2 regions of the Sphingomonas sp. 77B genome follow, and region 1 is predicted to be linked to the other one. Evidence: riboswitches for the same ligand, from Rfam matches in the RefSeq annotation. Region 1 holds a riboswitch; the other holds the start of a gene.
The links. A riboswitch is a leader RNA that binds a small molecule or an ion and turns the genes downstream of it on or off. The one in region 1 is predicted to bind cobalamin.
Positions count from the first base shown of each region.

Region 2: it holds a riboswitch for cobalamin, as region 1 does, so the genes downstream of both, AC1GI4_RS11390 (TonB-dependent receptor) here and cobW (cobalamin biosynthesis protein CobW) in region 1, are expected to answer to the same signal.

Region 1 is NZ_JBWMBY010000001.1:3,131,301-3,147,025, reverse strand. Features, by position in the region: gene cobO (cob(I)yrinic acid a,c-diamide adenosyltransferase) at 1-437, shown strand, start outside; gene cobF (precorrin-6A synthase (deacetylating)) at 818-1,582, opposite strand; gene cobA (uroporphyrinogen-III C-methyltransferase) at 1,579-2,301, opposite strand; gene AC1GI4_RS14740 (cobyrinic acid a,c-diamide synthase CobB) at 2,310-3,617, opposite strand; gene cobM (precorrin-4 C(11)-methyltransferase) at 3,614-4,378, opposite strand; gene AC1GI4_RS14730 (cobalamin biosynthesis protein) at 4,375-4,725, opposite strand; gene cbiE (precorrin-6y C5,15-methyltransferase (decarboxylating) subunit CbiE) at 4,719-5,918, opposite strand; gene AC1GI4_RS14720 (cobalt-precorrin-6A reductase) at 5,917-6,663, shown strand; gene cobJ (precorrin-3B C(17)-methyltransferase) at 6,639-7,388, opposite strand; gene cobI (precorrin-2 C(20)-methyltransferase) at 7,385-8,110, opposite strand; gene AC1GI4_RS14705 (precorrin-8X methylmutase) at 8,107-8,736, opposite strand; gene AC1GI4_RS14700 (cobalamin biosynthesis protein CobG) at 8,736-9,860, opposite strand; gene cobN (cobaltochelatase subunit CobN) at 9,857-13,237, opposite strand; gene cobW (cobalamin biosynthesis protein CobW) at 13,243-14,280, opposite strand; cobalamin riboswitch at 14,460-14,675, opposite strand; gene AC1GI4_RS14685 (HoxN/HupN/NixA family nickel/cobalt transporter) at 14,698-15,725, opposite strand, start outside.
Region 2 is NZ_JBWMBY010000001.1:2,400,690-2,416,414, reverse strand. Features, by position in the region: gene AC1GI4_RS11420 (M28 family metallopeptidase) at 1-1,232, opposite strand, end outside; gene pepN (aminopeptidase N) at 1,370-3,973, shown strand; gene AC1GI4_RS11410 (alpha/beta hydrolase) at 4,109-5,041, opposite strand; gene AC1GI4_RS11405 (tRNA-binding protein) at 5,262-5,621, opposite strand; gene AC1GI4_RS11400 (glutathione S-transferase family protein) at 5,608-6,279, opposite strand; gene AC1GI4_RS11395 (PepSY domain-containing protein) at 6,333-7,811, opposite strand; gene AC1GI4_RS11390 (TonB-dependent receptor) at 7,747-9,876, opposite strand; cobalamin riboswitch at 10,090-10,310, opposite strand; gene AC1GI4_RS11385 (hypothetical protein) at 10,399-10,725, shown strand; gene AC1GI4_RS11380 (IS110 family transposase) at 10,729-11,655, opposite strand; gene AC1GI4_RS11375 (entericidin A/B family lipoprotein) at 11,916-12,062, opposite strand; gene AC1GI4_RS11370 (hypothetical protein) at 12,122-13,003, opposite strand; gene AC1GI4_RS11365 (hypothetical protein) at 13,006-13,188, opposite strand; gene AC1GI4_RS11360 (PAS domain S-box protein) at 13,185-14,672, opposite strand; gene AC1GI4_RS11355 (CsbD family protein) at 14,705-15,082, opposite strand; gene AC1GI4_RS11350 (hypothetical protein) at 15,120-15,440, opposite strand.

The DNA of each region.
Region 1 (15,725 bases):
GCCACGGCATGCGCGTCGGCATGGTCCAGTTCGTGAAGGGCGCGATGACCACCGGCGAAGCGGCGGTGCTGGCGCGCTTTCCCGAGGTCGATTTTCACGCGATGGGCGAGGGCTTCACCTGGAACACCCAGGACCGCAGCCGCGACATCGCCACCGCGCGGGGCGCGTGGGAGGAGGTCAAGCGAATGATCGCCGATCCGTCCTACGACCTGATCGTCGCGGACGAATTGAACATCGTTTTGCGCTATGACTATCTGCCGGTCGACGAGGTGCTGGAGGTGCTGGCGACCAAGGGCGCGATGACCCATGTCGTCATCACCGGCCGCAACGCGCCCGATGCGCTGATCGAAGCAGCGGATCTGGTGACCGACATGACGCAGGTGAAGCACCCCTTCCGCGAACAGGGCGTGAAGGCGCAAAAGGGCATCGAGTTTTAAATCGTCAGTGTAATGACAAGGCCTCAAGCGGTTGAGCTTGTGGCGTTGCCCTCCCCCATCCCCTCCCGCCTGCGGGAGGGGAGTGCCCTGTGCCTGAGCGATACGCGCTAAGCCCCTCATCCCGGCAGGGGGGAGGGGTTTGGGGTGGGGGTTAAGCCGCGGGCGATGCGGCTCGAGGCAAAGCCCTCCCCCAGCCCCTCCCGCCTGCGGGAGGGGAGTGCCCTGTGCCTGAGCGATACGCGCTAAGCCCCTCCTCCCGGCAGGGGGGAGGGGTTTGGGGTGGGGGTTAAGCCGCTGGTGACTCGGCTTGAGGCAAAACCCTCCCCCATCTCCTCCCGCCTGCGGGAGGGGGGCGGCGCGTGGCGGAGTGACGGACTTTATCACGCCCCCTCCCCCACCAGATCCCCACCCCGCCGCAACAGATACACGTCCATGATCCACCCGTGGACCCGACGCAGTTCCGCCCGGCGCGCGACAATCCGCTCGGCCACATCCGCCAGCCGCCCGGCCTCGATCGCCTGGTAGTCCATGCCCAGATAGGCCCCCCACCAGATCATCGCATCCGGCTGGTCCAGCGTCGTGAACGCGCATCCGCCATCGAGCATCACCGCGACGCTGTCCGCCCCCTCGGGCCAGCCGCCCTCGCGCAGACGCCGCCCGGTCGTCACCAAAACCGGCGCCCCGACCGCGTTGAACGGAATGGCATGGGCCGCACACAGCGCCTGAAGGCTGGTGATCCCCGGCACCACCGTCACCCGCTCGACCGAGGCCAAGCGCCGCGCGATCCGGATCGTACTGTCATACAGCGACGGATCGCCCCAGACGAGCAACGCCACGCGCCCACCACCCGGCAGATGCGCGGCGATCTCCGCCGCCCAGCGTTCGGCAATCGCATCGTGCCAATGCTCGACCGTATCGAGATAGGCCCCTTCACTCGCCCGCACTGGCAGGTCGAATTCGACCACCCGCACGCTCGTTCCCGCCAGCACCTGTGCGCAGATGTCGCGACGCAGGTCGATCAATTCCGCCTTGTCTTCCTTGCGTGGCAGCAGGATCAGGTCGGCGCTCCGCATCGCCGTCTCCGCCGCGCGGGTCAGGTGGTCGGGATTGCCTGTACCAATGCCGATCAGGTCGAGATGGATCACATATCCTCCATCAGCGGGCCGTAGAGGATCAGCGCGGCCTTGTCGGACACGCCCTCGGCCAGTCGAGCGGCGAGTTCACCCACGCTCGCGCGGGTCAGGCGCTGGTCGGGGCAGCCGACATGCTCGGCCATCAGCGCTGGCGTCTCGGGCGACAGGCCGTGCGCGATCAGCGCCTCGGCCAGTGCGGAAAAGGTCCGCTTGGGCATGAACACCACCGTCGTCGCGGATGCATCGGCCAGCGCCGCCATATTGCGGTCGGCGGGCAGCGCGCCGGTGACGTCATGGCCCGTCACGAACTGCACCCGCCGCGCTTCGTTGCGCCGGGTCAGCGGGATGCCCGCCGCCGCCGCCGCCGCGCTCGCCGCGCTGACGCCGGGGACGATCTCGAACGGGATGCCCGCCGCCTTCAGCGCGACGATCTCTTCCTCCAGCCGCCCGAAGACGCCCGGATCGCCCGACTTCAATCGGACGACCCGCTTGCCGCCGAGCGCATGATCGACCAGCAGCCGGTCGATCTCGCCCTGTTTGGGCGACGCGCGGCCCGCGCGCTTGCCGACCGCGATCAGTTCGGCGTCGGGGCGACAATGGCTCAGCATCGCCCCGGCGGCGAGGTCGTCGAACAGCACGACATCGGCCGCGCCCAGACAGCGCACCGCCTTCAGCGTCAGCAGTTCCGGATCGCCCGGCCCCGCGCCGACAAGGGACACGAACCCGCTCACCACCCCGCTCACCACCAGCGCGCCACCAGATGGAAGAATGTGCCGGTCACGGCCCCTCGCCGCGACCCGGTCTCCGGCACCGCCTCGCCTTGCGCATCGACGACATGGGCGAGCGCTTCGTCGGGTTGTTCGAGCACGGTCGAGTAATGGAACTCATGCCCGCCCAGCACCGCGCCTTCGGGCATCCCCGCCACCTCGCCGAGCAGGATCGCGCGGCGATAGCCGAGGTGCATTTTCCGCCTGGCATAGCTGGTGACGAGGCCGAGCAGCCCGGCCATCCGGTGACTGACGCCTTCCGCATCGATCAGCGCCTCACCCAGCGCCATATAGCCGCCGCACTCGCCATGGATCGGCTTGGTCGCGGCATGGGCGGCGAGCCCGGCGCGGAACGTCTCCGCCGCCGCCAGCCGCCCGGCGTGAAGCTCGGGATAGCCGCCGGGCAGCCACACCAGATCGGCCGAGGCGTCGGGGGCTTCGTCGGCGAGCGGCGAGAAGGGCAAAATCTCCGCCCCCCCTGCGCGCCAGCCCTCCAGCATGTGCGGATAGACGAAGGAAAAGGCCGCATCCTGTGCCAGCGCGATCCGCTGGGCGGGTGCTGGCGGAAGCGTGCCGGACATGGGCATGGCGGGCTTTGCATAGGCCGCCGCGCGCACCGCCTCCAGATCGACATGCGCCGCGAGGAACGCGGCATAATCGCCGATCAGCCGGTCGAGTTCGGGATGCTCGACCGCCTGCACCAGCCCCAGATGCCGCTCGGGCAGGACCAGATCGCCGCGACGGGGCAGCGCGCCGAAGACCGGCAGGCCGATCTCCTCAAAACCCAGCTTTGCCAGCCGCTCATGACGCGGGCTCGCCACGCGGTTCAGGATCACCCCCGCCACCCGCAATTCCGGGTCGTAGCGTGCAAACCCCAGCGCCGTCGCCGCCGCCGACTGCGCCTGTCCCGACACGTCGATGACCAGGATCACCGGCCAGCCCATACGCCTGGCCGTCTCCGCGCTGCTGCCCATGCCGGTCGCGCCGGGCTTGGCGACGCCGTCGAACAGCCCCATCGAGCCTTCTGCCAGCATCAGGTCGGCATCCGCCCCGCGCTGGCCCAGCGTATCGAGCAGCGCGGCGGGCATCGCCCAGCCATCGAGGTTGAACGACGCCCGCCCGCACGCCGCGCGGTGAAAGGCGGGGTCGATATAATCGGGACCGCTCTTGAACGGCTGGACGCGGAGTCCCGCATCCCGAAACGCGCGGAGCAGGCCCAGCATCACGGTGGTCTTGCCCGTGCCCGAAGCGGGCGCGGCGATCATCAATCCCGGCGTCATGTCAGGCTGTTCCCCGGGCGGTAGCGGCGGTCATAGCCCTCGGCATACAAACGGCTCTCGGCGAAATCGCTGGAGGCAAGTACGCGGCCGACGAGGATCAGCGCGGTTCGCTCCGGCCCGTCGGCGGCGGCCTGCTCGATGGTGGAAAGCGTCGCGCGGACGATCCGCTGCTCGGGCCAACTGGCACGCCAGACGATCGCGACCGGGCAATCCGCGCCGTAATGCGGGGTCAGGTCGGCGACGACCTTGGCGAGATTGTGGATCGACAGGTGAATGGCCAGCGTCGCGCCGGTCGCGGCAAAGGCGGCCAGCGATTCACCCTCCGGCATGGCGCTGGCGCGGCCCGGCGTGCGGGTTAGGATCACCGACTGGGCGATGCCGGGCAGGGTCAACTCGCTCTCCAGCACCGCCGCCGCCGCCGCGAAGGACGGCACGCCGGGCGTCACCGAGACGGGGATGCCCAGTTCACGCAAGCGCCGGACCTGCTCACCCATCGCCGACCACACCGACAGGTCGCCCGAGTGGAGCCGGGCGACGTCCTGGCCTTTGGCATGGGCCTCCGAGATTTCGGCCATGATCTCGTCGAGCGTCATCGGCGCGGTGTTCACGATCCTGGCACCCGGCGGGCAGTGCGCCAGCACCGCCTCCGGCACCAGCGATCCGGCATAGAGGCAAACCGGGCAGGCGGCGATCAGGTCGCGGCCGCGCAAGGTCAGCAGGTCGGGGGCACCGGGTCCGGCGCCGATGAAGTGGACGGTCATGATTCAGGTCCCTGGGCGATGGCGCAGGTCGCCATGCGGTCGGAGGAAATTACACGGGTAACGACGATCCGCGCGCCGGATCCAGCGGCGGCGAGCGCCACGGCTTCGGCGACACTGCCCACGCCGCGCGCGGTCATGCTGACGGTCGAGCGGGTCGGGGTGTCGATATCTTGCAGCAGATCGGCAGCGATCGAATGGACGGCCATCCCCTCGGCAAATGGCGCGATCACCGCTACGCGATCGGCGGGCACGGCGAGCGCATCCGGGCGCATGCCCGTCGCCGCCAGCGCGCTGCGGAAGGACTCCGCCGTCGCCTCCGCCCGGCATCCGAATCCGGCGATCACCATGCGACCCGCCATTGAACGATGGGATAACTCGCCTTCCACCCGCGCTTCGTGCCGAGCGGTCGGGCATGAGCCAGTTCGATGCGCAGCAGCTCGCCGCCATATCGCGCATGACATTCGGCGAGCAGCGCCTCGGTCTCCAGCGTGACGGCATGGGCGACCAGGCGACAGCGCGGCAGCGTCCGCAGCGCGTCGACCAGCGGCCGCGACAGGCCGCCGCCGACGAACACCGCATCGGGATGCGGGCGCTCGGCCAGCTGGGCCACCGCATCGCCCTCGACCAGTTCCAGCCGTGCCAGCCCCAGTCGTGCCGCATTGGCGGCGGCGCGGGCCAGGCGCGCGGGGTCCCGCTCGAAACCGATGGCGTGGGTGGTCGGGTCGCTGAGCAGCCATTCGATCGCGACCGATCCCGATCCGGTGCCGATGTCCCACAACAGTTCGCCGGGTCGCGGGGCGAGCGCGGAGAGCGCCAGCGCGCGAACGGGGCGCTTGGTGATCTGTCCGTCATGCGCGAACCAGTCATCGTCCAGTCCGCTTGCGCGGGGCAAGATCCGGCCCGAGCCCGCAGGCTCGATAGCCACCGCGACCGGATGGGCGATATCCGTCCAGTCGAGCGCATCCGCCGTGCAGGCGCGCACCCGCTCACGCGGCCCGCCAAGCGCCTCCAGCACGGTAAGCACGCTGTCGCCGAAGCCCTGTTCGGCCAGCCATGCCGCAAGCCCCGTCACCGACGCCCCGTCGCGCATCAGCGCCAATATCCGCTGGCCGGGTGCCAGATGCGGGCGGAGCGTCTCGATCGGGCGGGCGTGAAGTCCGACGCTCTGGATCGTCTCGGTCGGCCAGCCCAGCCGCACCGCCGCCAGCGACAGGGTGGACGGCGCCGGATAGGCGACCCACTCGTCCGGCTCCAGGTGACGAGTCACCACCGTCCCCGCCCCGAACCAGAAGGGATCGCCCGAGGCGAGCATCACCACCCTTTGCCCACGCCGTTCGAGCAGCATGGGAACGCCATCGGCAAAGGGCACCGGCCAGACGATCCGCTCCGCCCGGCCCTGTTCGGCCAGCAGCGACAGGTGACGGGCTGCGCCCATCACGCTATCGGCGGTCAGGATCGCGGCGCGCGCGGGGGCGGTCAGGCCGTCCCAGCCATCCTCGCCGATGCCGACGATCGTCAGCCAGGGTTCGGAGTCAGCCATGCGCCACATCCTTCTGCTCGGCGGCACGACCGAAGCGAGCGCTTTGGCGACCGCGCTGGCGGCGCGCGGCGAACGCGCGGTGCTGAGCTATGCGGGCCGCACCGAGGCTCCGCGCGCGCAGGCTATTCCGACGCGCGTGGGCGGATTCGGCGGTGTCGAGGGGCTGGCCGCTTACATGATGCGCGAGGGCATGACCCATCTGGTCGACGCCACCCATCCCTTCGCCGCGCGGATCAGTGCCAATGCGATGGCGGCGGCGACGGCGGTGGGCGTCCCCCTTCTCGCGCTGACCCGGCCCGAATGGGTGGAGGGTCCCGGCGACCGCTGGACGCGCGTGGCCAACACAGGCGAAGCGGTGACCGCACTCGACACCGAACCGGCGCGTGTCTTCTTGGCTCTTGGTCGCCAGACGATCGGGGACTTCACGCATGCTGCGCAGCATTTCTACCTGTTGCGCTTCGTCGATGCGGCGGAGCCCGCCAATTTTCCGAACCACCGACTGGTGGTCGATCGCGGTCCCTTCACGCTGGCGGGCGAACTGGCCCTGTTGCGCGAGCACCGGATCCAAATGGTGGTCGCCAAGAACGCCGGAGGCTCCGGCGCACGGGCGAAGCTCGACGCGGCACGTGAACTCGGCCTGCCGGTCGTGATGATCGACCGCCCCTTCATCCCGCCCCGCCCGCAAGTGGGCAGCGTCGCGGCGGTGCTCGACTGGCTGGATCACGGCGCCGTCCGGGGGGTGTAGAGGATCGGCCGTCCGGCATGCGGGATCATGCGCGTGCGGCTCGACCCGATGATGACGACGGTGCGCATATCGGCCATGTCCCCGCGCGCTTGCGGCAACGGCACGATGCGCAGGGCTTCTTCGGGCGTCGAGACGGCGCGCGCGAACAGCACCGGGCGGTCGTCGCCGCACGTTTCGCGGAGCAGCGCGAAGGCGGCATCGAGCGCATCGGGCCGCGCCTTGGACCGGGGATTGTAGAGCGCGATGGCGAAATCCGCCTCCGCCGCCAGCGCCAGCCGCCGCTCGATCAGCGCCTGGGGCTTGAGGTTGTCGGACAGGTTGATCGCGCAGAAATCATGGCCCAGCGGCGCGCCCGCGCGCGCACTCGCGGCCAGCATCGCGGTGATGCCGGGCAGGACGCGGATATCGAGGTCGTGCCAGCGGGCGGGGTCTTCCTCCACCCGCTCGAAAATCGCCGCCGCCATCGCAAACACCCCCGGATCGCCTGACGATACAACGACCACCCGCCGCCCCGCCTCCGCCATCTCCAGCGCATGGAGCGCCCGGTCGCGCTCGACCCGGTTGTCGCTGGCATGGCGGGTCAGGCCGGGCCGCTCGGGCACGCGCGCGACATAGGGGATATAGCCGACGACATCGGTTGCCTCGGCCAGCGCCGCCGACACTTCGGGCGTCACCATCGCCTCCGCGCCCGGCCCCAGCCCCGCGACGATCAGCCAGCCGCTCATGGCCGCCGCCCCTGGCCGTGGATCAGCGCGATCGAGAAATAGGGGGCGGGCGCGTCCTCGACCTCGCTCAGCCGCCGCACGCGCTCGCCAGCCTGGGCGGCATGTTCGACCAGCCACGCCTGATCCGTCCGCCCCGCCGCCGCGATGGCGCGGCGCAGCTTGGGCAGGTGGCGGCCGATCTTCATGACGACCAGCGCGTCGGTCTGGGCGATGCGGCGGGTCAGCTCGTCCTCGGGCAGGGTCGCCATCGCCACCGTCAGCACATCGTCGCCCCAGGTGATCGGCGCGCCGCTGGCGGTCCAGGCCCCTGACATGCCGGTGATGCCGGGCACGACCGCGACAGGCACCTGGTCCTTCAACCTGCTGTAAAGGTGCATGAAAGAGCCGTAGAAGAACGGATCGCCCTCGCACAGCACGACGACATCCTCGCCGCTTTGAACGAGCGACAGGATATGCGCGGTGCACTCCGCATAGAAGGCGGACAGGCATTCATTGTAGCGCGGATCGGTGAACAGGATTTCGGTCGTGACCGGATAGTCCATCGGATATTCGACCACGTCGGCCCGCAGCATTCCCTCGACGATGGTGCGCGCGTGGCCGCGCCGTCCGCTTTTACGAAAATAGGCGACATGCCGGGCCCCGCGCACCAGCCGGTCGGCGCGCACGCTCATCAGGTCCGCCGCGCCCGGCCCCAGGCCGACACCGTGAACGGTTCCCGTCATTCGGCGCGGCTCGCCAGCGCGTTGATCGCCGCCACCGTGATCGCGCTGCCGCCGGGGCGGCCCTTGACGATGGCGCACGGCACGGGCTGCGCCTCCCACAGCGCATCCTTCGACTCCATCGCGCCGACGAAACCGACCGGACAGCCGATGATCGCCGCCGGGCGAGGGCATGTCGGGTCCTCCAGCATGGTCAGCAGATGGAACAGCGCGGTCGGCGCATTGCCGATCGCCACCAGCGCCCCCGCCAGATGCGGCCGCCACAGCTCCAGCGCGGCGGCCGAGCGGGTCGTGCCCATCTCCCTGGCAAGGGCGGGCACGGCGGGATCGCGCAGCGTGCAGATCACCGGATTGTCGGCGGGCAGGCGCGTGCGCGTGACCCCTTCGCTGACCATGTGCGCGTCGCACAGGATCGCCGTACCATTCGCCAGCGCCTGCCGCCCCGCCACCGCGAAACCGCTTGAGAAGTGGATCGAGGGCGCGAGTTCGACCAGCCCGGCGGCATGGATCATGCGCACCGCGACCGGCTCCTCCTCCGCGTCGAAGCGGGCCAGCTCCGCCTCGGCGCGGATGATGGCGAAGGACTGGCGATAGATCGCCGCGCCGTCGGTTTCGTACGTATAGGGCATCAACAGGCTCCGAGAAGCGCGACCGCCCGCTCGGGCGTCAATCCGGTGTGAAGGGGCGCGGCCCCGGCGCGGGCGTTGCGGGCCAGGTCGAAAGCCCCCTCCCGCCCGGTCAGCACCCAGTCCGCCGCCCGTGCCCGTGCGCAGCCCTTCGCGCAACCCGATATGTGCAGGCGGCCGGTGACGAGCGGGGCGAGACGGGCGGCCAGATCGCGGGTCGCGACGCTGGCCTGCGGACAGGCGGGCGCGCCGACACAGGCATCGACATGGAGGATGGGCGCGTCTTCCAGGACCATGGCGGCGGCAGGCGCCGGGGCCATTCCCCCGGCCAGAAGCATCCGCCACGGCGTCAGGCGAAGCGCCACGCGATGCGTGCGAACGAAGGCGGCAAGCTCTGCGGCGTCGATGCGCCCGAAAGGCAAGCCATAGACCGCCCCCATCGGATGCGCACCGGGTCGCAGCGATTCACCGGCGGGGGCGGACGACACCGCACCCGATGCCCATTTTGGCAGGGTCGCGCCATGCCGAGCCATCCGCCCCGCCGCCTGCCCCCCGCTCGCGACGAACCAGTGGGCCAGCCGGATCAGGGCGTCGACCGCATCCTCGCGCGACGTGGCGACACCGGTCGCCCGCCCATCGGCGCGCAGCAGCAGGCCGCCAGTCGCCGCCCGCTCGATACGGAAATCCCCGGGCGCGTCGCTCAGCATCGGCCGCGCGCCCGCATCGACGACAAAGCCGACCTTGCCCGGCAGCGCGGGCAATTCAGCCAGCCGCGCGCGCAGTTCGGTGGCGATGCCGTACGTGTCGTCGCCCTCGCGCCACGCGGGATCGACCAGGATCGCGCCCCGCCCCTCGCGCACCGGATCGGGATCGACCAGCCCCAGCGCCTGCAATTCTTCGAGCAGCACGGGCCAGCCCTTCTCGGTCACGCCGCGCAGTTGCAGATTGGCGCGCGCCGTCAGGTCGATCTGGCCATTGCCATGGGCGTTGGCCACCTCGCACAGCCCCTCGACCTGCGCGGCGGCCAACCGCCCCAGCGGCGGGCGGACGCGAACCAGCAGGCCGTCGCCCGCCATCATCGGCCGGAACGCATCGGGGCACCAGCCCTTAACGACGAAGCCGCTCATGCGTCGCCGTCCAGCATCGCCAGCACCGAGTTGCGCCGCGTCCGCCACAGTCCCGCCTTGTGAAGCGCCGCGAAGCGCGCCTCCATCGCCGCCAGCGCCGCCGGATTCGCCTGCGCCATGAAGTCGCGCACCGTGTCCTGCGCCAGCGTTGCATCCCAATAGAGGTCGATCAGCGCGGCGGGCACCGCGTCGGCCAAATGCGCAAAGCTGCCCAGATGGTCGAGCGTCGTCGCGATCTCGGCAGCGCCCCGAAAGCCGTGGCGCATCATCCCCTCGACCCAGCGTGGGTTCGCGACGCGGGCATGGACGGTGCGGGCGATCTCCTCGGCCAGCGTCCGCGCCTTGGGATGGGCCGGATCGCGCGTGTCGAGATGATAGAGCGACGCCGCCCCCTCCCCCAGCGCCGCGCGCGCCGCCGCAAACCCCGCCTGATGCGCGGCATAATCGGCGGCCAGCAGCAGATCGCTTTCGGGCAGGTCGTGGAGATGGACAAAGGCCTGCGCCCCCGCCACCCGCGCGGCGATACCAGCCGCGTCGCGCCGGTCGCCATCGTCGAGCGCGGTGGCCGAGGCGGCGAGCCAGCTCTGCCCCGCCTCGATCCGCGCCGCTTCGTCGTAACCCGCATTCGGGTCCAGCCCGACGCCGTAACGCCCCGGCGCCGGGCCATAGACGCGCGGGGTCGCCTGCCCGACGAAAGGATTCCAGTCCGGCGCTTCGTCACGCTGGCCAAGCGCCCGCACCGCCTGCCCGAACAGTGCGACCAGATGCGGAAAGGCGTCGCGGAACAGCCCCGACACGCGCAGCGTCACATCGACGCGCGGCCGGTCGAAGCGCATCAGCGGCATCACCTCGAACCCCGTCACCCGTTCGGAGCGATGGTCCCACACCGGCTCGACCCCGATCAGGTGCAGCGCCATGGCGAACTCCTCGCCCGCCGTGCGCATCGTCGCCGATCCCCAGAGATCGACGATCAGGGTGCGCAGATAATCGCCCTCCTCCTGCATGTGGCGGCGAAGCAGTTCCTCGGCGAGCTTCACGCCCTGGGCTTGCGCCGCCCGGCTCGGCACTGCGCGCGGGTCGATCGCATAAAGGTTGCGGCCCGTGGGCAGCACATCGGCGCGCCCGCGATAAGGCGAACCCGAAGGCCCCGCCGCCACCCGCTGACCGTTCAGCCCGGCGAGCAACCCCGCGCGCTCAGCCGCCCCCTGCTCGCCGCGCCCGAAGACATGCAGCCCCTCACCGAACTGGCTGTCCTTCACGTCGCAGACAAAGGCGTCGATCCGGACGAGCGGATCCTCGGCTCCCGCCAGCCCCAGCGTCTCGCCCAGCCCGACGCTCTCCGCCTCCTCGGCGATCAGCGCGCGCAGCCGGTCGCGCCGGGCGGGGTCGAGGCCATCGGCATTGGCGTATTCGTCGAGCAACGCCTCCAGCCGCCCCAGCCCCGCGCCTGTTCCGGCCTGGACCAGAGCCGGGGGAACATGGCCGATGGTGACGGCCCCCAGACGGCGTTTGGCCTGCGCCGCCTCGCCCGGATCGTTGACGATGAAGGGATAGAGGACCGGCCAGTCGCGGGTCAACGCCTCGGGCCAGCAGGCGTCCGACAGCGCGACCGCCTTGCCGGGCAGCCATTCCAGCGTGCCGTGCGCACCGACATGAACCAGCGCGTCGATCGTCTGCGCACGGAGCCAGAGGTAAAAGGCGACATAGGAATGACGCGGGCAGCGCGAAAGATCGTGATATTCGTCCGCGCGTACGTCGCGCCGCCCGCGTTCGGGCTGGAGCGCGACGATCGCCTTGCCCAGCGCCAGCGCGGGGAAATGAAAGGCATCGCCCTCCACCAGCGGATCGTTCTCGACCGCGCCCCAGCTTTCCAGAAGATCGGCGCGCAAGGTTTCAGGCAGCGTGGACAGCGCCTCGCGATAGGCTGCGACCGGCCATGCGATGCGGCTATGGATCAGCGCCTCGGGCAGATCGGCCGGGCACGCCACGTCATAACCCGCCTGACCCAAATCTTCGAGGATCGCCGCCGTCGAGGCGAATCCGTCCAGCCCGACCGCATGCGCCGCCTGCCAGTCCTTGCCCGGATAGGTGGACAACAGGATCGCCAGCCGCCGCTCCGCCGCCGGGGTCGCCGCCAGCCTGGCCCAGCCCGCCACCCGATCGGCGACCGCCGCGATGCGGGTGGGCTCGGCGCGGTGGAGGCGCAGGGCGATGTCGAAATCGGGGTCGCGCTCGCCCGGCTGCTTGAAGCTGACCACGCCCGCGAAAAGGCGTCCGTCGATCTCGGGCAGGACGACATGCATGGCGAGGTCGGCGGGCGACAGCCCCCGCGCCGAGGCTTCCCAGCCCGCGCGGTCGCTGGTGGCGAGCGCGACCTGGAACACCGGCACGCCCGCCCCGTCGAGCGGCATCGTGTCGTCCTCGCCGCGTGCGGAGAAGGCGGTGGCGTTGACGATCGCGGCGGGCGTGAGTGCGCCGACCCAGCGCGCGATCCAGGGGCCTGCACCCTCGGCTTTCAGCGAGGGGACGAACAGGGCGATGGGGTCGAAACCGCGTTCCTCCAGCGCGGCGTGGAGGGCGGCGATCGGCTCCAGATCGGCGGCGGCGAGATAGGCGCGGTAGAAGACGATCAGGATGCGGGGGCGGGTTGCGGTTAGCAGGGCGGCGGCGGGGCATGATGCGCCGTTTGGGGACCAGCCTCCGACCGGGGCTACGTGCGGAGAGGGCCCTCCCCCATCCCAGTTGCGGGTGAACGATGCCCCGCATCGTTCAGGCCATGCCGGGGGCATGGCCGACCCGCAACTCGCTTGCGGGAGGGGCGTGCTTGGGGTCACCGCGTCCCTTGAAAGCCCCTCTCCCGGCAGGGGGAGGGGTTGGGGAGGGGCAAGGGCCACGGACGGCAACGCCGCGATTTCACGCAAAGCCACACCCGCCGCACCTGCCCCACCCGCATCGCACAGCGCCGTCAACCGCCGCACCACCGCTTCCCCCACGTTGGAAGCCCCCGCCAACCGCCGATCCTCGCGCCCATCGGCCGCCAGCACCGCCAGCGTGATGCCCCGCTCGCGGGCCAGCCGCTCGACCTCGCGCAGGCCGTAATCCCAATACGCCGCCCCGCCGATTAGCCGGATCAGGATCGCCTTCGCATGCACCAAAGTCTGCTCGACATAGGTATCGACCGACAGCGGATGGACCAGCGCCGCGAGATTGGCGAGCCGCAGCGACCAGGGAAATCCCGCCGCCCGCCAGCCCGCCGCAAAGGCGCTGAGGTCGCTGTCGGAGAAGGACAGGACGACCACATCACCGGGGCGCTGCCCCAGATCCTGTGGAACCGCCTGTTCCTCCAGCCCATGGCTCTCGCGAAAGACGAGATGCACCGGCCTTAGCCCTTCAGCACGGCCTCGATCGCCGAACGGTCGATCCGGTTATGCTCGGCGATGACGACCAGCTGCGTGCCACGCGGCTCGCCTGCGCCCCAGGGCCGGTCATAGCTGGTGCGCACGCGGCGGCCGACCGCCTGGACCAGCAGCCGCATCGGCTTGCCCGCGACCGCGGCATAGCCCTTCACGCGCAAAATATCCTGCTGCTCGGCCAGCGTCACGATACGCGCGGCGATCGCCTCGGGGCTTTCCACCTCGCCCAGCATTACCGAGATGCTGTCGAAATCGTCATGCTCGTGATCGTCCGCGCCGTCATGGTGCGAGGGGCGCGCGGCGATGTCGTCCTCGGCCGCCGCCTCCAGGCCCAGCACGATCTCGGCGGAGACGATGCCGTCGACCGCCTCGACCATCGGCAGCGGGCGCGGGGCCTCGGCGGCGATGATCGCGCGCGCCTTGGCGATGCCCTCCGGCCCGGCCAAGTCCGCCTTGGTCAGCAGGACGATGTCGGCGCAGGCCAGCTGGTCCTCAAATACCTCCGACAGCGGGGTTTCATGGTCGAGGCTGGGGTCGGCGGCACGCTGCGCCTCCACCGCATCGAGATCGGGGGCGAAGCGGCCCGCCGCGACCGCCTCGGCATCCGCGAGCGCGACCACGCCGTCGACGGTGATACGCGAGCGGATGGCGGGCCAGTCGAATGCCTTCAGCAGCGGCTTGGGCAGCGCCAGGCCCGAGGTCTCGATCAGGATGTGATCAGGGCGCGGCTCCATCGCCAGCAGCTTTTCGACCGTGGGGATGAAGTCGTCGGCGACGGTGCAGCAGATGCAGCCATTGGCCAGCTCGACGATATTCTCCGCCGGGCAATCGGGGATGGCGCAGCTTTGCAGGATGTCGCCATCGATGCCCAAAGTGCCGAACTCGTTGACGACCACCGCCAGGCGACGGCCGCCCGCGTTGCGGATCAGATGGCTGATGAGCGTGGTTTTCCCCGCGCCCAGAAAGCCGGTGACGATGGTGACGGGGACCTTGGAGAGGTCACGCATGATGTTTCTCCGACGCGCCGGACGAGCGAGCGCGGACGGGGCCCATCGCCGAAAGCGGTGACGGACGGGCGCGAGTAATGCGTCCGCCCCGCTGGTCGGCGACCGATGCGGCCCCGGCCGCATGGCTTCGTCGCTCCCCGACGGAGAACCGTGCCCCGACCACCCCCTGGGTCCAGGCAAGAGCGACCATGACGCCAGCAGGTCTCCTGGCTCGCGGGTCAAAGCGGATGCGATGCGCCTTCCCGGATCACTCCAGTGGCCGTGCCTCGCGCCCTAGTGAAAGGGAGGGGGCACCAGCATCGCTCGCTCGCCGCTGACAGTTGCAGGGACAGCCGGGGATTTGCACCCCATTCCCGTTTAAAGCCCTTGCGGGCACCGGCGCGATCTTCGGGGACTTTCGTCCCCGATGTGCGGCATTTATCCCGCCGCGCCGGGCTTGGCAATTCGCGCCTCCATCGCGGCGAACCCGCGCCAGCGATAGAGGAGGAAACTCGCGCCCCAACAGACCACGAACAGCCCGACGATGGCGAAGCCCAGCACATTGAAATGCTCGGACAGCGCACCCGCATAGCGGAACGGTCCCGAGGTCCAGCCAAACCGCTCGGCGAGCAAGGCGGTCGCTTGGATGCCGCCGATCACCAGCGCGACCAGTGCGGAGACCAAAGTGATCGTCATGTTATAGTAGAGCTTGCGCAGCGGATGGACGAACGCCCATTCATAGGCGCCCAGCATCACCAGCCCGTCGGCGGTATCGATCAGCGCCATGCCGACCGCGAACAGCACCGGGAACACCAGGATCGTCGCCAGCGACACGCCGTCCGCCGCGTGCGACCCCGACAGACCCAATATCGCCACCTCGGTCGCGGTGTCGAAGCCCAGCCCGAACAGGAAGCCGAGCGGCGCCATGTGCCAGCTGCGCCGGATCAGCCGGAACAGCGGTCGGAACAGCCGCGACAAAGGCCCCTGCCCCGAAAACAGCATGCCCGCATCCGCCTCCGCCATCGGCTCGCCCCGCGCGACGCGGCGGAACCGGGTCCAGACGTCGCGCAGGATGATCAGGTTCATGATCGCGATGGCGAACAGGAAACTGGCCGAGACGATGGTGGCGATGGTCCCGCCGCTCTGCCCGAACGCCTCGAAGTCGGACAGGGTGCTCGCGGCCAGCGCCACGGTGGTCGCCGCGATCAGCACGATGGCGGAATGGCCGATCGCGAACCACAGGCCGACCGCAATGGGGCGCTGGCCATCCTGCATCAGCTTGCGGGTGACATTGTCGATCGCGGCGATGTGATCGGCATCCACCGCATGGCGCAGGCCCAGGCTATAGGCGAGCAGCGCGGTCCCGAGCATCAGGCTGTTGCCCGCAAAGACGCTGAAGGCCCAGCCCCAGACGGCGATATTGACGATGACCAGCGTCCCCATCAGCAGGGTGACGCGACGCTTCA
Region 2 (15,725 bases), 730 kb from region 1:
TTGGCGAAATAGTCGGAGCCGACCAGCCCCTTTTCCTCCGCCGTCACCGCCAGGAACAGGACGGTGCGCTTCGGCGGGGTCGCGGCCTTGAAGCGCTTGGCCTCCTCGATCAGGCTGGCGATGCCGATCGCATTGTCGAGCGCGCCATTGTTGATCCGGTCGCCCTCGCCGCCCTCATTGGTGCCGATATGGTCGAGATGCGCCGAGAGGACGACGACCTCGTCCTTCAGCTTGGGGTCGCTGCCGGGGATCAGCCCGATGACGTTGCTGCTGTCCATCGGCTTGAAGCTGGTCTTGGACGCGACGGTCAGCTGCCCCTTGGCGGCCAGCGGCTTATAGGCGGGCAGGGGCGCGGCGGCGGCCTTCATGACTGCCTCCCAGCCCTTGCCGAACAGCTTGGCGGCACCCGTCTGCGACAGCGTGCCCAATACCGGGGTCGTCGGCGTCATCGCATGCGCGGTGCCGGCCGGGTTCGCCCAGGTGACGCGCGGCGCATTGTAATAGCGGGCGAGCGCGGCGAAGGGCCGCTGCCGCCCGCCTGCGCGGGGCATGTCGATCTGGATCGCGCCGACCGCACCGCGCGCCGCCGCCAGCGAGGCCTTGTTGCCCGCCGAGCCGAAGAATGCCCGCGCCTCGCCGTCCAGCCCCTCTGGCGTGCCGGGGACGAAGGCGACGATCTTGCCACGGACATCGACACCCTTATAGTCGGTCAGACCATATTGCGCGGCGTCGATGCCGTAACCGACGAAGACGACCGGCGCACTGACGCTGGTCTCGCGCTTGTCGGGCACGGGCGACGGCACGAAGTCCTCGCCGAAGACCAGCTCCTGCGGCTGGCCGCCCGCCGGGGCCCACAGCGCGCTGCCCTTGTCGGCGACGTTGTACGCGACCAGCGGCACCTTCTGCAGATAGCCGCCATTGTCGCCGCCGGGCCGCAAGCCCGCCGCATAGAATTGCGCCGCGACATATTGCGCGGCGATGTCATAGTCGCGGGTCCCCGCCTCGCGCCCCGCCATCGCGTCCGACGCCAGGAACATCACATGCGCCTTCATCGCGGCCTGATCCTCGGGCAGGGCGGCGGTGATGACGGCATTGCGTTCGGCCGGGCTGCGCTGCGCCTTCGTCTCGACTGGCGCGGTATTAGTCGCTTGATAATGCAGGTGATCGTGATCGTGCGCGATCGCGGCGGTGGACAGGAGAAGCAGCGGCAGCAGGGCCGTCGAACGCGACATGCAGGACCTTTCGGGAAATGGTGTGCCATAGGCGTATCACGCCATCTTGGCCGATCAACCCCGCCCATGCCGCGCCGTCCCGGTTTTTCCTGACGCGCCCGGTGGTCGCGAGGATGCCGCCCGGCTATATTCCCGTCATGGACATTCAGCGCAGCGCCGCCCAGCCCAGCATCACCCCCGCCGCGATCCGGCGCGAGGATTACAGCCCCCCCGCCTGGGAGGTGCCGCAGATCGCGCTCGACTTCGCGCTGGACCCTGCCGACACCCGCGTTCGCGCCGCGCTGACCGTCACGCGCAGCGGCCCGCATGACGAGCCTCTGCGACTGGACGGCGCAGGCCAGACGCCGCTATCGGTCAAGGTCGACGGGGTGGCCGTCAACGACTGGCGGATCGAGGGCGAGCAGCTGGTCGTGCCGCTGACCGGCGATTCCCATGTCGTCGAGACCGAGGTGTCGATCGCGCCGGAGAGCAACACCCAGCTTATGGGCCTCTATGCCTCGGGCGGGAATCTGTGCACCCAATGCGAGGCGGAAGGATTTCGCCGCATCACCTGGTTCCCCGACCGGCCCGATGTGCTGAGCGTCTACCGGGTGCGGATGACGGCGGACAAGGCGCGTTACCCCGTGCTGCTCGCCAATGGCGATCCGGTGGCTAAGGGCGAGAATGACGACGGCACGCATTGGGCCGAGTGGCACGACCCCTTCCCCAAGCCGTCCTATCTGTTCGCGCTGGTCGCGGGCGATCTGGCGGTCAATGCAGGGACCTTCACCACGATGAGCGGGCGCGAGGTGCAACTCGGCATCTGGGTGCGCGCCGCCGACATCGCCAAGACCGACCATGCGCTCCATGCGCTCAAGCTCTCCATGGCGTGGGACGAGCGGGTCTATGGCCGCGAATATGATCTGGATGTGTTCAATATCGTAGCGGTCGACGATTTCAACTTCGGCGCGATGGAGAATAAGGGGCTGAACATCTTCAACAGCCGCTACATCCTGGCCGACCCCGACACCGCGACCGATTATGATTATGACGCGATCGCCGCCGTCGTCGCGCATGAATACTTCCACAACTGGTCGGGCAACCGGATCACCTGCCGCGACTGGTTCCAGCTGTCGCTGAAGGAAGGCTTCACCGTCTATCGCGACCAGTGCTTCTCCGCCGACCAGGGATCGGCCGCGGTCAAGCGGATCGAGGATGTACGGGGCCTGCGCGCCAGCCAGTTCCCGGAGGATTCGGGGCCGCTCGCGCATCCGGTGCGCCCGGAAAGCTATATCGAGATCAGCAACTTCTACACCGCGACCATCTACAACAAGGGCGCCGAGTTGATCCGCATGATGGCGACCATGCTGGGGCCGGTGAAGTTCCGCGCCGCGACCGACCTGTATTTCGACCGCTTCGACGGCACGGCCGCGACCTGCGAGGATTTCGTCGCCTGCATGGAGGAGGCGGGCGGCGTCGACCTGTCGCAATTCCGCCTCTGGTATTCCCAGGCGGGCACGCCGCGCGTCTCGGCCGGGCTGTCCCAGGAACCCGGCGGTGGTCGCGCCGAGTTGCGCCTGGCCCAGCATGTCCCCGCCACGCCGGGGCAGACCGTCAAGCAGCCCATGGTCCTGCCGCTCAAGATCAGGCTGTTCGGCGCGGAGACGGGCCGCCCGCTGACCGATGAGAAGCTGATCCTGCTCGACCAGGTGGCCGAAACCGTGACCTTCGAGGCGATCACCGAGCGCCCCGTCCTGTCGATCAATCGCGGCTTTTCGGCGCCCATCGTGATCGAGAGCGACCGGACGGCGGAGGACCTCGCCTTCCTGTCGGCGCATGACGACGATCCCTTCGCCCGGTACGAGGCGATGCAGCAGCTGATGCTCGACACGCTGGTCGCGGGCACGATCCATGGCGCGGTGAAGGGGCAGGCGGTGATCGATGCCGTCACCCGCACGCTGGAGGCCGAGGGGCTGGAACTGGCCTTCCTGGCCGAAGCCGTGCTGCTGCCGTCGGAGAATTTCATCGGCGACCAGCTCGCCACCGTCGACCCGGACGCGATCCATGCCGCGCGTGAGGAACTGCGCACGCAGCTGGGGCAGGCGTTGCTGCCGACATGGCGGCGGCTCTATGCCGAGCTGGCGCAGGGCTCTTACGTTTATTCGCCCGAGGCCAAGGGCCGCCGCCGCCTGCGCAACGTCGCGCTCGGCTATATCGCGGCCAGCGGTGCGGAAGACGCCGCCGCGCTGGCCTTTGCGCAGTTCGAGGCGGCGGACAACATGACCGACCGGCAGGCGGCGCTGACCACGCTGGTCCATTCCGACGCCCCCGAACGGGAAGAGGCGCTGGCGCATTTCCATGCGCGTTATGCGGATAACGGGCTGGTGCTCGACAAGTGGTTCCAGACCCAGGCGCTGTCGTCGCGCGCCGATACCGGCACGGTGGTCGAGCAGCTGGTCCGGCATCCCGACTTCACGCTGGCCAATCCCAATCGGGCACGGGCGGTGCTGGGGGCGTTCGGGGTGAACCAGCGCGCGTTCAACGCCGCCGACGGCTCGGGCTATCGCTTCCTGGCCGACCAGCTGATCGCACTCGACCGGCTCAACCCGCAGACCGCCGCCAAGCTGCTGCCGCCGCTCGGCCGCTGGCGCCGGTTCGACGCCAAGCGTTCCGCCCTGATGCGCGCCGAGCTGGTGCGGATCGTCGAGACGCCGGGCCTGTCCAAGGATCTGTTCGAACAGGCTTCGAAGAGCCTGGATTAAAGCCATTCCTCCCCAAGCTCTGCTTGGGGAGGGGGACCGCCCGGCGGAGCCGGGTGGTGGAGGGGCATTCTCGCTGGCCGGGACACCCCTCCGTCAGGCCTTCGGCCTGCCACCTCCCCTTACAGGGGAGGAATGTTACTGCGCCTTCGGCTGCAAAAACCCTTCCATCACGATCCAGCGATAAAAGGCGTCGAACCAGCCGGTGCTGGTCGTCTTCTTCGGATACATGCCGAAGCCGTGGCCGCCCTGGCCGTAAAGGTGGAACTCGACCGGCTTCTTCGCCGCCATCCACTGGTCGATCAGCCCGAAGCCTTTGCCCGCGAACAGCGGATCGTCGGCGGCGATCGCGGCGAACATCGGCGGCGCGTCGGCGGGCACCGTCATCGGCTGGAGCGGGCCATAGATGTCGCCGATAAAGGCGGGCTTGGCCTGACCGTCGAGCACCGTCGCGACAGTCAGCATCGCGCCCGCCGAAAAGCCGACCATGCCGATGCGGTTGGGATCGACCTTCCACTCGCCCGCCCGCTGGCGGACCAGCGCGAAGGCGGCGCGGGAATCGGCGATTTGCGGCGCGAGGCCCTTCAGCGCTTCCTCCGGGTTCGGCCGCGCGGCGGGGCGGGCCACGCTGGAGAACATCGCCGCCATCGACTTTTCGAAATCCCCCATATCGGCGGGCGTCTGGTTCAGCCGGTACTTCAGGACGAAGGCGGCGATGCCGCGATCGGCCAGCGCCCTGGCCACGTCCCAGCCCTCATTCTGCATCGACAGCGTACGGAAACCACCGCCGGGTGCGACGATGACGGCGGCGCCCGTCGCCTTGGCGGGGTCGGGCAGGAAGGGAGTGAGCGTCGCTTCGGTCACGTTGCGCGCGAAGACACTGTTATACTGGCTGTGCCAGCTTTCCTTGTTCTTCGCGCCGGGCAGCGGCCCTGTGTTCAGCGGAATGGCGGTCGGCTGTGCGGGTGTGGCGATCGGCGCCATCCTGTCGGCCTGCGCCATCGCGGGTGCCGCCACCGAGAGCGTTAGCAAAGCGGCCAGCGCATGGCCGGCCCAGCGTTTGGACTTCATATCCCCTCCTGTCCTCCGTGGGTTATGTCCCTACGGTCGGACGGGGATGGTACGCTTCGCGGCGTGGGGTGCAAGGGGTAATGTTAAGGCTAACAGGACGGCGGGGCGTGGGCTTCGACTTCGCTCAGCCTGAACGGAGATTGGGGGTCGGGGCCGGATACAAAACCCCGTTCAGCCTGAGCGAAGTCGAAGGCCAAGGGAATCCCTCACCCCGAATCCCTCAGAACAACCGCCCCCCATTGGGCACCGCCAAATCCGGCGCGACCAGCACCACGTCCCCGTCGGCATCGGGAAAGCCCAGGGTCAGCACCTCCGACATCATCGGCCCGATCTGGCGCGGCGGGAAATTGATGACCGCCGCCACCTGCCGCCCGACCAGAGTCTCGGGCGTGTAATGCCGCGTGATCTGCGCCGAGGAGCGCTTCACCCCAATCGCTTCCCCGAAATCGATGGTCAGCTTGATCGCGGGCTTACGCGCCTCGGGAAAGGGTTCGGCGGCGATGACCGTGCCGACGCGGATGTCGACCGCCAGGAAATCCGCGATCCCGATCTGCGCGGCGGGCGCATCAGAAGTCGACATTGTCGTAATGCGACGGCGGCGTGACCATCTCCATCCGCTCGGACAGCAGCGGGCGGAACGATGGGCGGCTCTTCAGCCCGCGATACCAGCGCGCGGTCTGTTCATGCCCCTTCCAGTCGATACCGCCCAGATAATCGGCGACCGAAATCTGCGCCGCCGCCGCAAGGTCGGCGAGACTCATCGTCGCCCCGCCCAGCCAGTTACGATGGTCGAGCAGATAATCGGTATAGTCGAGATGGCCGACGGCGGCCTTCATCGCCTCGCGCAGGCCCTTGGCATCGGGGCTGCCGGTGCGGGCGACGCGCTTGACCATGCGTTCGTGGAGCAAGGGGCCGGTCACGTCCTGATAGAAATGCGTGTCGAACCACGTCACCAGCCGCCGGATCTCGGCGCGGCCGACGGCGGTGCCGTTTATCATTGCCGACTTTTCGACCGTTTCCTCGAAAAACTCGCTGATCGCCATCGAGTCGACCAGCAGCATGCCGCGCTCCTCGTCGACCATCACCGGGGTCTGCCCGGCGGGGTTCATGTCGAGGAACTCGTCGCGCCGCTGCCAGGGCGACTCGCGGACCAACTCATAACCGACGCCCTTCTCGCCCAGCAGCAGCCGGACCTTGCGCGAAAAGGGACAGAGCGGGAATTGGTAGAGTTGCCACATGCCGCCCACTTAAGCGGGCGGGACGCGCGACGCCAACCCCGCCGACAATGTTTTCACCCCTTCCCGCGTACGGGGCGGCGCAACCGTCGCTGCCCAAGCACGAAACCGCTGATCGACAGGACCAGCCCGGCCAGCGACCAGAGCCACATCCAGCCGGTCCAGACCCAAGAATGCGCGGTCAGCCACGGCCAGTCCCAGGTGTGGAGCAGCGTATAGACCCAGCGATAGGCACGGCGCGTGCCATCCTGCCGCTCGACCAGTTCCCCGCTGATCGGATCGACATAGAGCCAGGTCGCCGCCGCATCGTCGAACCGCATCCGCCAGAGCGGCAGACGGGTCGCATCGGTCCAGTAGAAGTCGGGCCACGCCAGCCATTCGCGCGCCACCCGTCGTCCGCCGGGCACCAGCATCGCGGCGCGCAGCGGATAAGCCGCCTGGGCGGGGGCCAATGTCGCCTGGTCCAGCCAGCGCGGGTGCGGCGAGGCGCGGTCGACCGCGATCCGCGCGAACCCGGCGTCCCCGCTCCATTCGATGCTGCGGGCATAGGGCGTGATCCGGGCCAGCCGGTCGAGATCGCGCGGCTCCCCCGCCCTCCCCGCATACTCCCGCATCACCGTCGCCGGAGCCTCGCCTCCGGCAAAAGCATGCCCCGGATCGACCGATAGCCAGCCACTGACGATCCAGGTCGTCAGCATCACGCCACCCGCCAGTCCGCTGACATGATGCCAGAGCATCCAGCCGCGATAAGGGGTCATCCGCCCGCCCCGATAGCGCCGCCGTCCAGCGCGGAGCCGCAATATGCCGATCCACAGGCCGGTCAGCGCGACCGCGATGCATGGCCCCGCCACCCACATCACCGCCTGCCGCCAAGCCTGGCGATCGCGGCGCAGGATGGTGGGGTAAATCCAGTGCGGCACCGAGCCCAGCCAGTTCCAGATACGCTGGCCGCGCGTCGTCCGCTGCACCGGCTGGCCGGTCAGGCTGGAGATATAGAGTTCGGTCCCCGCCGCATCGTCCAGCGCGACCTTCCACAGGGGACGATGCCGGTCGAACCCGCCCGCCACCGTCCACTGATCGTCGACCATCCGCTCGACTTGGCGAACCGGCCCGGCAAAGCGGTTCGCCACGCGCAGGGCCATTGCAGCATCGACCGGGGCGATCGATCCACCCTCCGCAGACAGGATGCGGGTATCCCCCTCGCGGCTTTCGATCCGCCAGACCGGCGCTCCGTCGCGCATCTCCAGCGTGATCCGCCGGGCATCCCGCACCGCCGGGGGCTGCCCGACCCGCGCCCAGTCGATCGGCTGCGCGCCCGCCCAGCGCTGCGCCGGTTTGAGCGACGGATAGGGCACGTAGAGCATCACCAGCCCGCTCGCGAACCACATGGCGAACAACAGGCAGGTGACGATGCCGACCCAGCGATGGGTGAGAAAGGCGAGCCGCAAGCCCGCCTTCCCCCAATGCCGCTCAGAACCCGGCACGAAACGCCACATCCAGCGCACGCGGGCGGCCCAATATCCATTGCTGGTCACCATAGGCCGTGACCGCATAGGCCTTGTCGAACAGGTTATAGACGCGGACATCGACCGCCAGACGCGGCGTCAGGGCATAGGACAAGGTCGTGTCGACCGTCGCATAGCCCGGAATGCGGAACGCCTCGCCATTGTCGGAAAAGCGCCGTCCGACATAACGTAAGCCCGCACGCAGCTGCACTTTGGCCGAAGCATCCCAGCGCAGCCAGAGATTGGCCAGCGTCTCGGGCACGTTCGGCGAGGTGCGGCCGCTATAATCCACGCCGCTCGAGCGGAAATCGTCGAACCGCGCATCCAGCAGTGTGCCGTTGGCGTCGATGCCGAAACCCTGCGGCAGGTCGAACGTCACCGCCGCCTCGACGCCTTGCGACGACCGCTGCCCGACCTGTTCGACCGGGCTCGCCAGCGTACGCTGGGCTAGCAGTCCGGTCTTGACGATGCGGTAAGCGGCCAGCGTGGCGGTACCGCGGCCGTTCGCGAACAGCCATTTGGCCCCCGCCTCGACCTGATGGCCTTTGGCATTGCTGAACTGCACCTGCCCGGTCGACACGGTGGTCAGCGTACCCAGCGGATCGACGCCGGTGGCATATTGCGCATAGAGCGAAAGGGTCGCCACCGGCTGATAGACCAGCCCCGCGCGCCACGTCGCGTTGCGGAACGTCTTTTCCAGCACGAAGCGATCGGGCGTGGCGACGGTCCAGCGGCGGATGGTATCCACTTCATAGCGGACACCGCCGACCACCGACCATTTGGGCCCCAGCGTCACCCGGTCTTCGGCGAACACCGCCAGCGCGGTGGTGCGGGTGCGATAGCGCGGGGCGATTCCCTGCGTATCCAGGAAACGACCGGGATCGAAGGCGAAGGGATCGACCGCATCGACCTGCTCCACCGATCCGAAATCATTCTCGTGCGTAAAGCGAATCAGATTGGCGTCCACCCCGACGACCAGCGCATTGGCGATGCCCGGCGCGATCCCCGTGCGCCAGGTGGCGCTGGCCTGATCGCCCCATTGGGTCAGGTCGTGGCGGATGCCATAATTGCTGCTCCGCCGGATCGTACCGGGCGTGCCGGTCGAACCATCCGCGCAGGCGCCGCTCGCCCCCACCCAGCAATAATTCTCCAGATTGCGCCAGAAGCGGTCGCTTGTCAGCACATAGGCGATGTTGGACAGGCTGAGCGAAGCGCTCGGCGTCCAGTCCACCCGGATCGAAGCACGGTCGTCGCGGAAGCGCATCCGCCCATCGCCGACATTATAGTTGCGATCCCGTACCCGTAGGTCGAGCCGCCCGTCGATCAGCGGGGTGCCGAAATAGGCCATGGGCCGCTGGTCGCCATGATCGCCGCGCACCGTCACCGCCAGCGTCGACGACGGCGTCCAGCGCAAAGTGCCCGACAGCGCGACGCTGTCCGAATGTCCCCGATCGACAAAGCCGTCCGACCGGCGATAGCTGGCATCCACGCGGTAGCCGAGCGTCGGGGTCAGCGGCCCGCCCAGCCCGGCGGCGGCGCGGAAACTGTCCTGCCCGCCATAGCCGATCTCGGCCTGGCCATGGGTCTGCGCGGTGGGCGCGCGCATCACAACATTGACCGCACCGCCCAGCGCGCCCTGCCCGTAAAGCACCGAGGCAGGTCCGCCCAGCATGTCGATCCGCTCGACCATCCAGGGGTCGGTCGGAAAGGTGATCGTCCCCGCCGCCGGGAACAGTCGCACCCCGTCGATCAGTTGCAGCACCGACCCCTGCCCCGAAAAGCCGCGCGCGGCGAGTGCGGTGCCGCCATTGCCGGGATCGGCGACGCTCGACAGGCCGGGTGCGCGCGTCTCCGCCTCGACGATCGACAGGTCGCCGCGCGCACGGATCATATCCCCGTCCAGTGAGGTGATGCTGGCGGGCGTCTCCAGCGGGGTCAGGCCGAGGCGACTGCCGGTCGTATTGACCGTGTCGAGCGCCGGTTTCTCGCGCGCACCGACCACCACCACGGTGGGATCACCCCCCTGTTCCTCAACCCTTTGCGCCCCGGCATCCGTCGCCCCCAGCAGAAGCGCCGCGCCACCCAACAGGACCAAAGGAACCTGTCCGAATCTGTTATGATATATCATTTTATTGCCTATAGCGTCTTGTCGCAAACAAGCCGAGGCCTTGCCGCCCGATTCCGGGCAGCCGGGTGCCATGCGTGCGGCACGCTATTTCCCGCATTCGACATGGCCCAACCCTGCCTCCGCCACTCATGGCGTCGCTCGTCGGAAAAGACCTAGCCTCGACCATCCCCTGGACCGGGCATGAGCGACCTGACGCCGGCAGGTCTCCTGGCTCACGGGTCGTCGCGGATGGATGCGCCTTCCCAGGTTGCCCCAGTGGCTGGATCGTCCCGATGGCCGACCCGTGCATTTCCGCTCACCGCTTACAGTTGCAGGGACAGCCGCGGATTCGGGGGCTGCCCCCCTCACCGTGTTCCCTTTTAATCCCCCTTGTCGGGGGAACCGGCGCGATCATTCTGCCGGATCATTCCGGCCCCGTATCGCTAGGCGGTGGCAGGAGGTTGCGTCAAGCGGGATGAGGTCGCGGCAGGCTTGCGCTATGGCAACGGCATGGCACGCAGGAACCGCTATCTGATCGCGACGATGCCCGATGGCTATGTAAAGACGATCGGCCCCACATCGCAGCCCTTCACCCATTATTGGCGGATCGTCGCCGATCTGGGCGGCGGCAAGACCGAAGTCTTTTGGGGCCACGCCAAATCGCGCAAGGGGGCGATGGCGAACGATGCCGCCATGGCGGAGGCGGTGCGACAGCGGGGTTGGGTCGGGTACCAGTTCGAGGTGGTCGAACTTGTCGAGGCGGATGAAGCGCCGGATAAACCAAAATCCTCCCCGGCACGGGGAGGGGGACCGCCGCGAAGCGGGGGGCAACTGTGATGCTCATGAGAGAGCGATAGGCTGTCGCTTTCGGATCATGGCGTTGAGGATGACGAGGAGTTGGCGTGCGACGGCGATAAGGATGGTCTTTGGCGCCTTGCCTTTGGCTCGCATCCTGTCGCGCATAGCGGTGAGGACGGGGATGCGCCGTGAGGCATTGAGGGCGGCGATGTAGAGGGCTTCGCGGACCTTGCGCCGCCCGCCCCAAATGCGCCTGGCGCCGCGCCATGTGCCACTTTCGCGGGCGTGGGGAGCGAGGCCGGCGAGCGAGGCGATCTTTCGACGGCACAGCGTGCCGAGTTCGGGAAGTTCACCGAGCAGGGTTGCCAGGACGGTGGGCCCGATGCCGGGAACAGCCGTCAGCAGCTGGGCCTGTTCGGACAGGGCCCGATCCTGGGCGATGAAGCCTGCGATCTGGCGGTCGAGCTGGGCGATCTGCTGGCTGAGCAGGTCGATCATGGCTTCGATGGCTTGTGCGATTTCGGGTTGGCCTGCGCTGTGGCGATGCAGCTTTTCGGCTTTGCGCATGTCGACCAACTGTCTGCGGCGACGCAGGAAATCGGCCAGGCGTGAACGGGCAGGGCTGAGCGGGATGGTAGCGGGCAGGTTCAGCGCTGCGCCCATCTGCGCGAGCACGCGGGCATCGACGCGGTCAGTCTTGGCCAGCGTGCCGGTGGCTCTGGCGAACTCGCGGGCCTGACGCGGATTGACGCGCGAGAAGGGATGGCCGCGTGTCGCCAGCGCGGCGATCAGGTCACCGTCGCAACCACTGGTCGCCTCGAAGACAAGGCGGATGTCGTGGTCGAGCGTGTCGAGCCAGACGGCGATGGCATCCGGTGTATTGGCGATCCGCCCGATCCGGCCCGATGGCAGCTCGCAGATGTCGATGACGGCACGCGAAAGGTCGCAGCCGATAACGGCTTGTGGCATGGTATAGGCTCCTGTCCATGTCGTGCGGGATCAGCAGTCCCAAGCAACTGTTCAGGGTTGTGACCAACGCGGAAGGGACCCTTGCTCCCTATCGGGCTCCAGACCCTCGGGGGGGACGGGCTCCCTTCCGCAACATCTTCATACCACCGTCGCATCAGACATGGGGGGGGAATGCGATAAGGGGACGTACCCGGCGGCACGCCCCCTCCACCATCCTGCGGATGGTCCCCCTCCCCTTACAGGGGAGGAAGATTCAGGCTTTACTTCTTCGACTTGTCCTGGCCCGAAGCGTCCGAAATTGCGGACCCGGCCGAGCGCAGGTCGCGGCCCGCGCCGTTCACGGTGTTGCAGGCCGACAGCGTCAGCACGGCGAACAGGGTAGCACCCAGAGCGATCTTCTTGGTCATGACGATCTCCTCGAAAAAGGGGGTGCGGCGGGCCCGATACGCCGGCCCGCCGCGGGTACTCAGCGCAGACGACGGCGGCTGGCCGCCGTTGCGCCAAAGGCGGAGGCACCGGCGCCGATCAGCAGCGCGAGCACCAGGATGAACGAGGTCTTGGCACCGGCCCCGGCAGCGGCGTCGGCCGCCTGCTTGGCCTTGGCGACCGCTTCGTTCTTGGTCTGGACGAATTCGGCCTTGGCCTGGTTCACCTGCGCCTGGGCCTGGTCACGGCTGATCTTGCGCTGGGCCGCGACGATGTCGACGACGCGCTGCTCGGCCCGGACGCCGTCTGCACCGCCACGCGCCATGGCGGGCAGCTGCTTGGCGATTTCCTTTTGCGCCTGTTCCGGGGTCATCTGCGCCGGATCGGCAGGCGTTTCGGTCAGATACTTGGCGGCCTCGTTCTGGACGTCGGTTTCATCGACACCGGCGACCTGCGCGACCTTCGGCGCAGCGGCCCCGACGGTCGAACCGGCGGCACCCGCCACCGCACCCACGGTACGGAACGCTCCACCGATGATCCCGCCGACCGCCGAGGTCAGCAAATACAGGGTCAGGATCAGCGTGACGCCCCACACGACCAGGCCGTGGACCAGCGCGTCGAACTTCTCGGTCACGCCCGACATGCGCGCCGCGGCATAGCCGCCCGCGCCCAGCGCGACGACCGTGGTGATGAGCCAGTAGAGGCCAGCCCCGATGCCGAAGCCCGCCGCGCCCGGCGTCGACCCCTGGACCGGATCGACCATCGACAGGCCGATGCCGGTGCCCAGGATCCCCATCACCAGCTGGACCGCGACCGCGATCACCACACCGGCGAAGATCGCCCCCCACGAGATCCGGCGCCCTGCGCGCAGGATCGCGTTCTCCTCCGCCGGGACATAGCCGGGCGTTACATGCGTAGCCATATTCACTCCTGTTCTTTCGATTCTTGGGCAGGACCGGCCTGTTCGGCACGCGTCGCTGCCGCCTGTTCCTTGCGCCCCTTGCTGATCTCGACATCGTCGCCGATCAGCTTCCCGATCGTCTCGCGTGCCGCACCCTTGGCATGACGCACGCGATCGTCCGGATTCCTGAAACTCTTGTCGGTCATGCGGGAACCTCCCGGCGGCCCAGCGGACCCTCGCCATCGAAGCCGCGCGCATGCGCCCAGGCGGCGGCGGCGGTGCGCCGGTTCACGCCGATCTTGGCGTAGATGCGCGCGACATGGTTGCGCACCGTATTACCCGATACGCCCAGCGCGCGGGCGATGCTCTTGTCGTCCAGCCCGCGACAGATCAGGCCCAGCACCTCACGCTCCCGCGCGGTCAGGTCGTCCAGCCCGACGCCGTCTGGCTCGTCCTGCGGCGCGCGCAGCCGGGCCAGCTTGTCCATGATCGACCGGCTGAACCAGCTGGTATCCTTCATCACCGCGTCAATCGCCTCGACCAGCTCCAGCTCGGTCGCCTTGCGGCGGGTAATGTCCTGAAACGCCCACAGCACGCAGGTGTCGTCGCCCAGCGTGATAAGCTCGGTCGACACCAGGCAGTCGCTGCGCCCGCCATCCTTGGCGACGATCCGCGCCTCGACGCCGCGCAGGTCGCGTCCCTCGTCGATCGCCGCCTCGATCTCGGCCCGGGCGGCATCGTTCGCCCAGAGGCCGACATCGGCGAGCGAGCGCCCGATGATCTCGGTCGTGCCATAGCCCGTCAGCTCGGCGAAGCTGGCATTGACCTCGCACAGCACATGCCCATCGCGCGCGCCGATCGCCATCGGCACCGGCGCCATCTGGAAGGTGCGGGTGAAGCGCTCCTCGCTATGGCGCAGCGCCGACTCGGCCTTCCGGCGCGGCTCCAGATCGGCGAAGGTGAACAACATGCAGGGCTGGTCGCCCATGTCGATCGGCTGGCCTGCGACGATGACCAGCTTGGTCCCGCCGCCCGGCAGCGCCAGTTCCGCCTCCATCTGCGGAATGGTCCGCCCCTCGGCCAGCCGCTCCTTCGCCAGCTCCAGCCGCTCGGCCCCGCGCAGCACGTCGATGTCATAGACGGTGCGGCACAATATCTGGTCGCGGGCATAGCCGGTCATTTCGACAAAGCCCTGGTTGACCTTGACGAAGCGCAGATCGGCCAGGCGACAGATGATCGCCGGTGCGGGGTTGGCGTTGAACGACTGTTCGAACCGATCCTCCGCCTCATAGCGCGCGGTGACGTCCTGAAGGATCAGGACGACGCAGGTCGGCTCGCCCTCGTCCCGGTCGTTGAGCACCAGGCTGCGCACCTGATGCACCCAGCGCGGCTGCGCCTCGCCCTCGACCGTGACCTCGACCACGACCTCGGAAAAGGACTCGCCCGCCGCGACCCGCTCGACCGGATAGTCGTCGGCCTCGAGCCGGTGGTTGTTGCGGTAGCGCAAGCGGAAACGCCCGCGATACTCGTCCACCGTCCGGCCCAGCTGCTCCAGGCGTTCGACCCCGTGCATCGTCAGCGCGGCGTCGTTCGCCCAGAGCAGGCTCTGGTCGGGATCGACCAGGATCACCCCCTCGTCCAGCCCCGCGACGATCTGTCGCAGGTGCCGGAGGTCGACGGTGTCCCGCATGGTGGCGAGCGAGGGGGCCAAGGCGCCCGTCCTTAGTCCCGGCGCCCGTGGATCAGCGCGGCGAGCGCATAGCCGCCCAGCGCCGCAACGACGGCCCAGACCACGCCGTTATTGCCGTTGTTGGCGCGCACCGCGTCCACGGCCTTTTCCGACCCGCGACGCGCGGCGGCGACCGAACGATCGGCGGCGTCGCCGATCCGCTCACGTGCTTCCTCGATCAGGCTGGGAGTCGCATCCGCGACGTCGCCCGCGACCGACTGGGCACGGCCGAACAGATGCTCGGCGCTGCCCGCGACCTGATCGGTGACGCCCGCCACCTTCCAGTCGCGGCTATCGACCGCATCACCGATCGCCTTTTCGACCTTGCCACCGAAATGGCGCGCATTGCCGTGAAGTTCATGCTTGTTCATCGTTCGTCTCCGAATGAAATTGGGGGGGCGGGGGGCGTCAGAGGACGACGTTGCAACCGGCGGCGGCCTTGCCGACCTCCAGCGCGATCTTCGGGTCCTTGATCTCGCCCGCAACGCGGATCAGATCGCCCACGGTCAGCTGGCCGGGATTGGGATCGTCGCGGCGATAGGCTGCGGCGGCATTGCCCAGCTGCTGCAGCTGACCCAGCGATAGGTTGCGCTCCAGCCGCTGGCCGACACAGGTCGAACGCTGGCTGTCGAGGCCATAACGCTCCAGGCCGGTGGCGATCCGCGTCGAAGGCGGCGTGCAGGCCACCGCGACGAGCGCGATGCCGATGCTTGCGAGGATCCTGGTCACCCGGTTGCTCCCATGCGACCGGCCGCGAAATACGACCGATCTGGCCGGGTACAACTTATGATAGGTTAAGCCGTTCCTGGTATTTTTGCGGCAATGGTTGGTAGTCTTCTACCAAAATTGGCTGGTCAGTCATTCTCATCGACGCCGTCGTCGATCATCGCAGGCCATTGCCTGCCAAAGGATTGCGGCAACAAAGCACTGGATTTACTAGGCAATTCAGCGCGTCAGCTTGTCTTGCCCTTCCGCAACCGGCACCATCCTACCCCCGACATGGTCGATATGAAC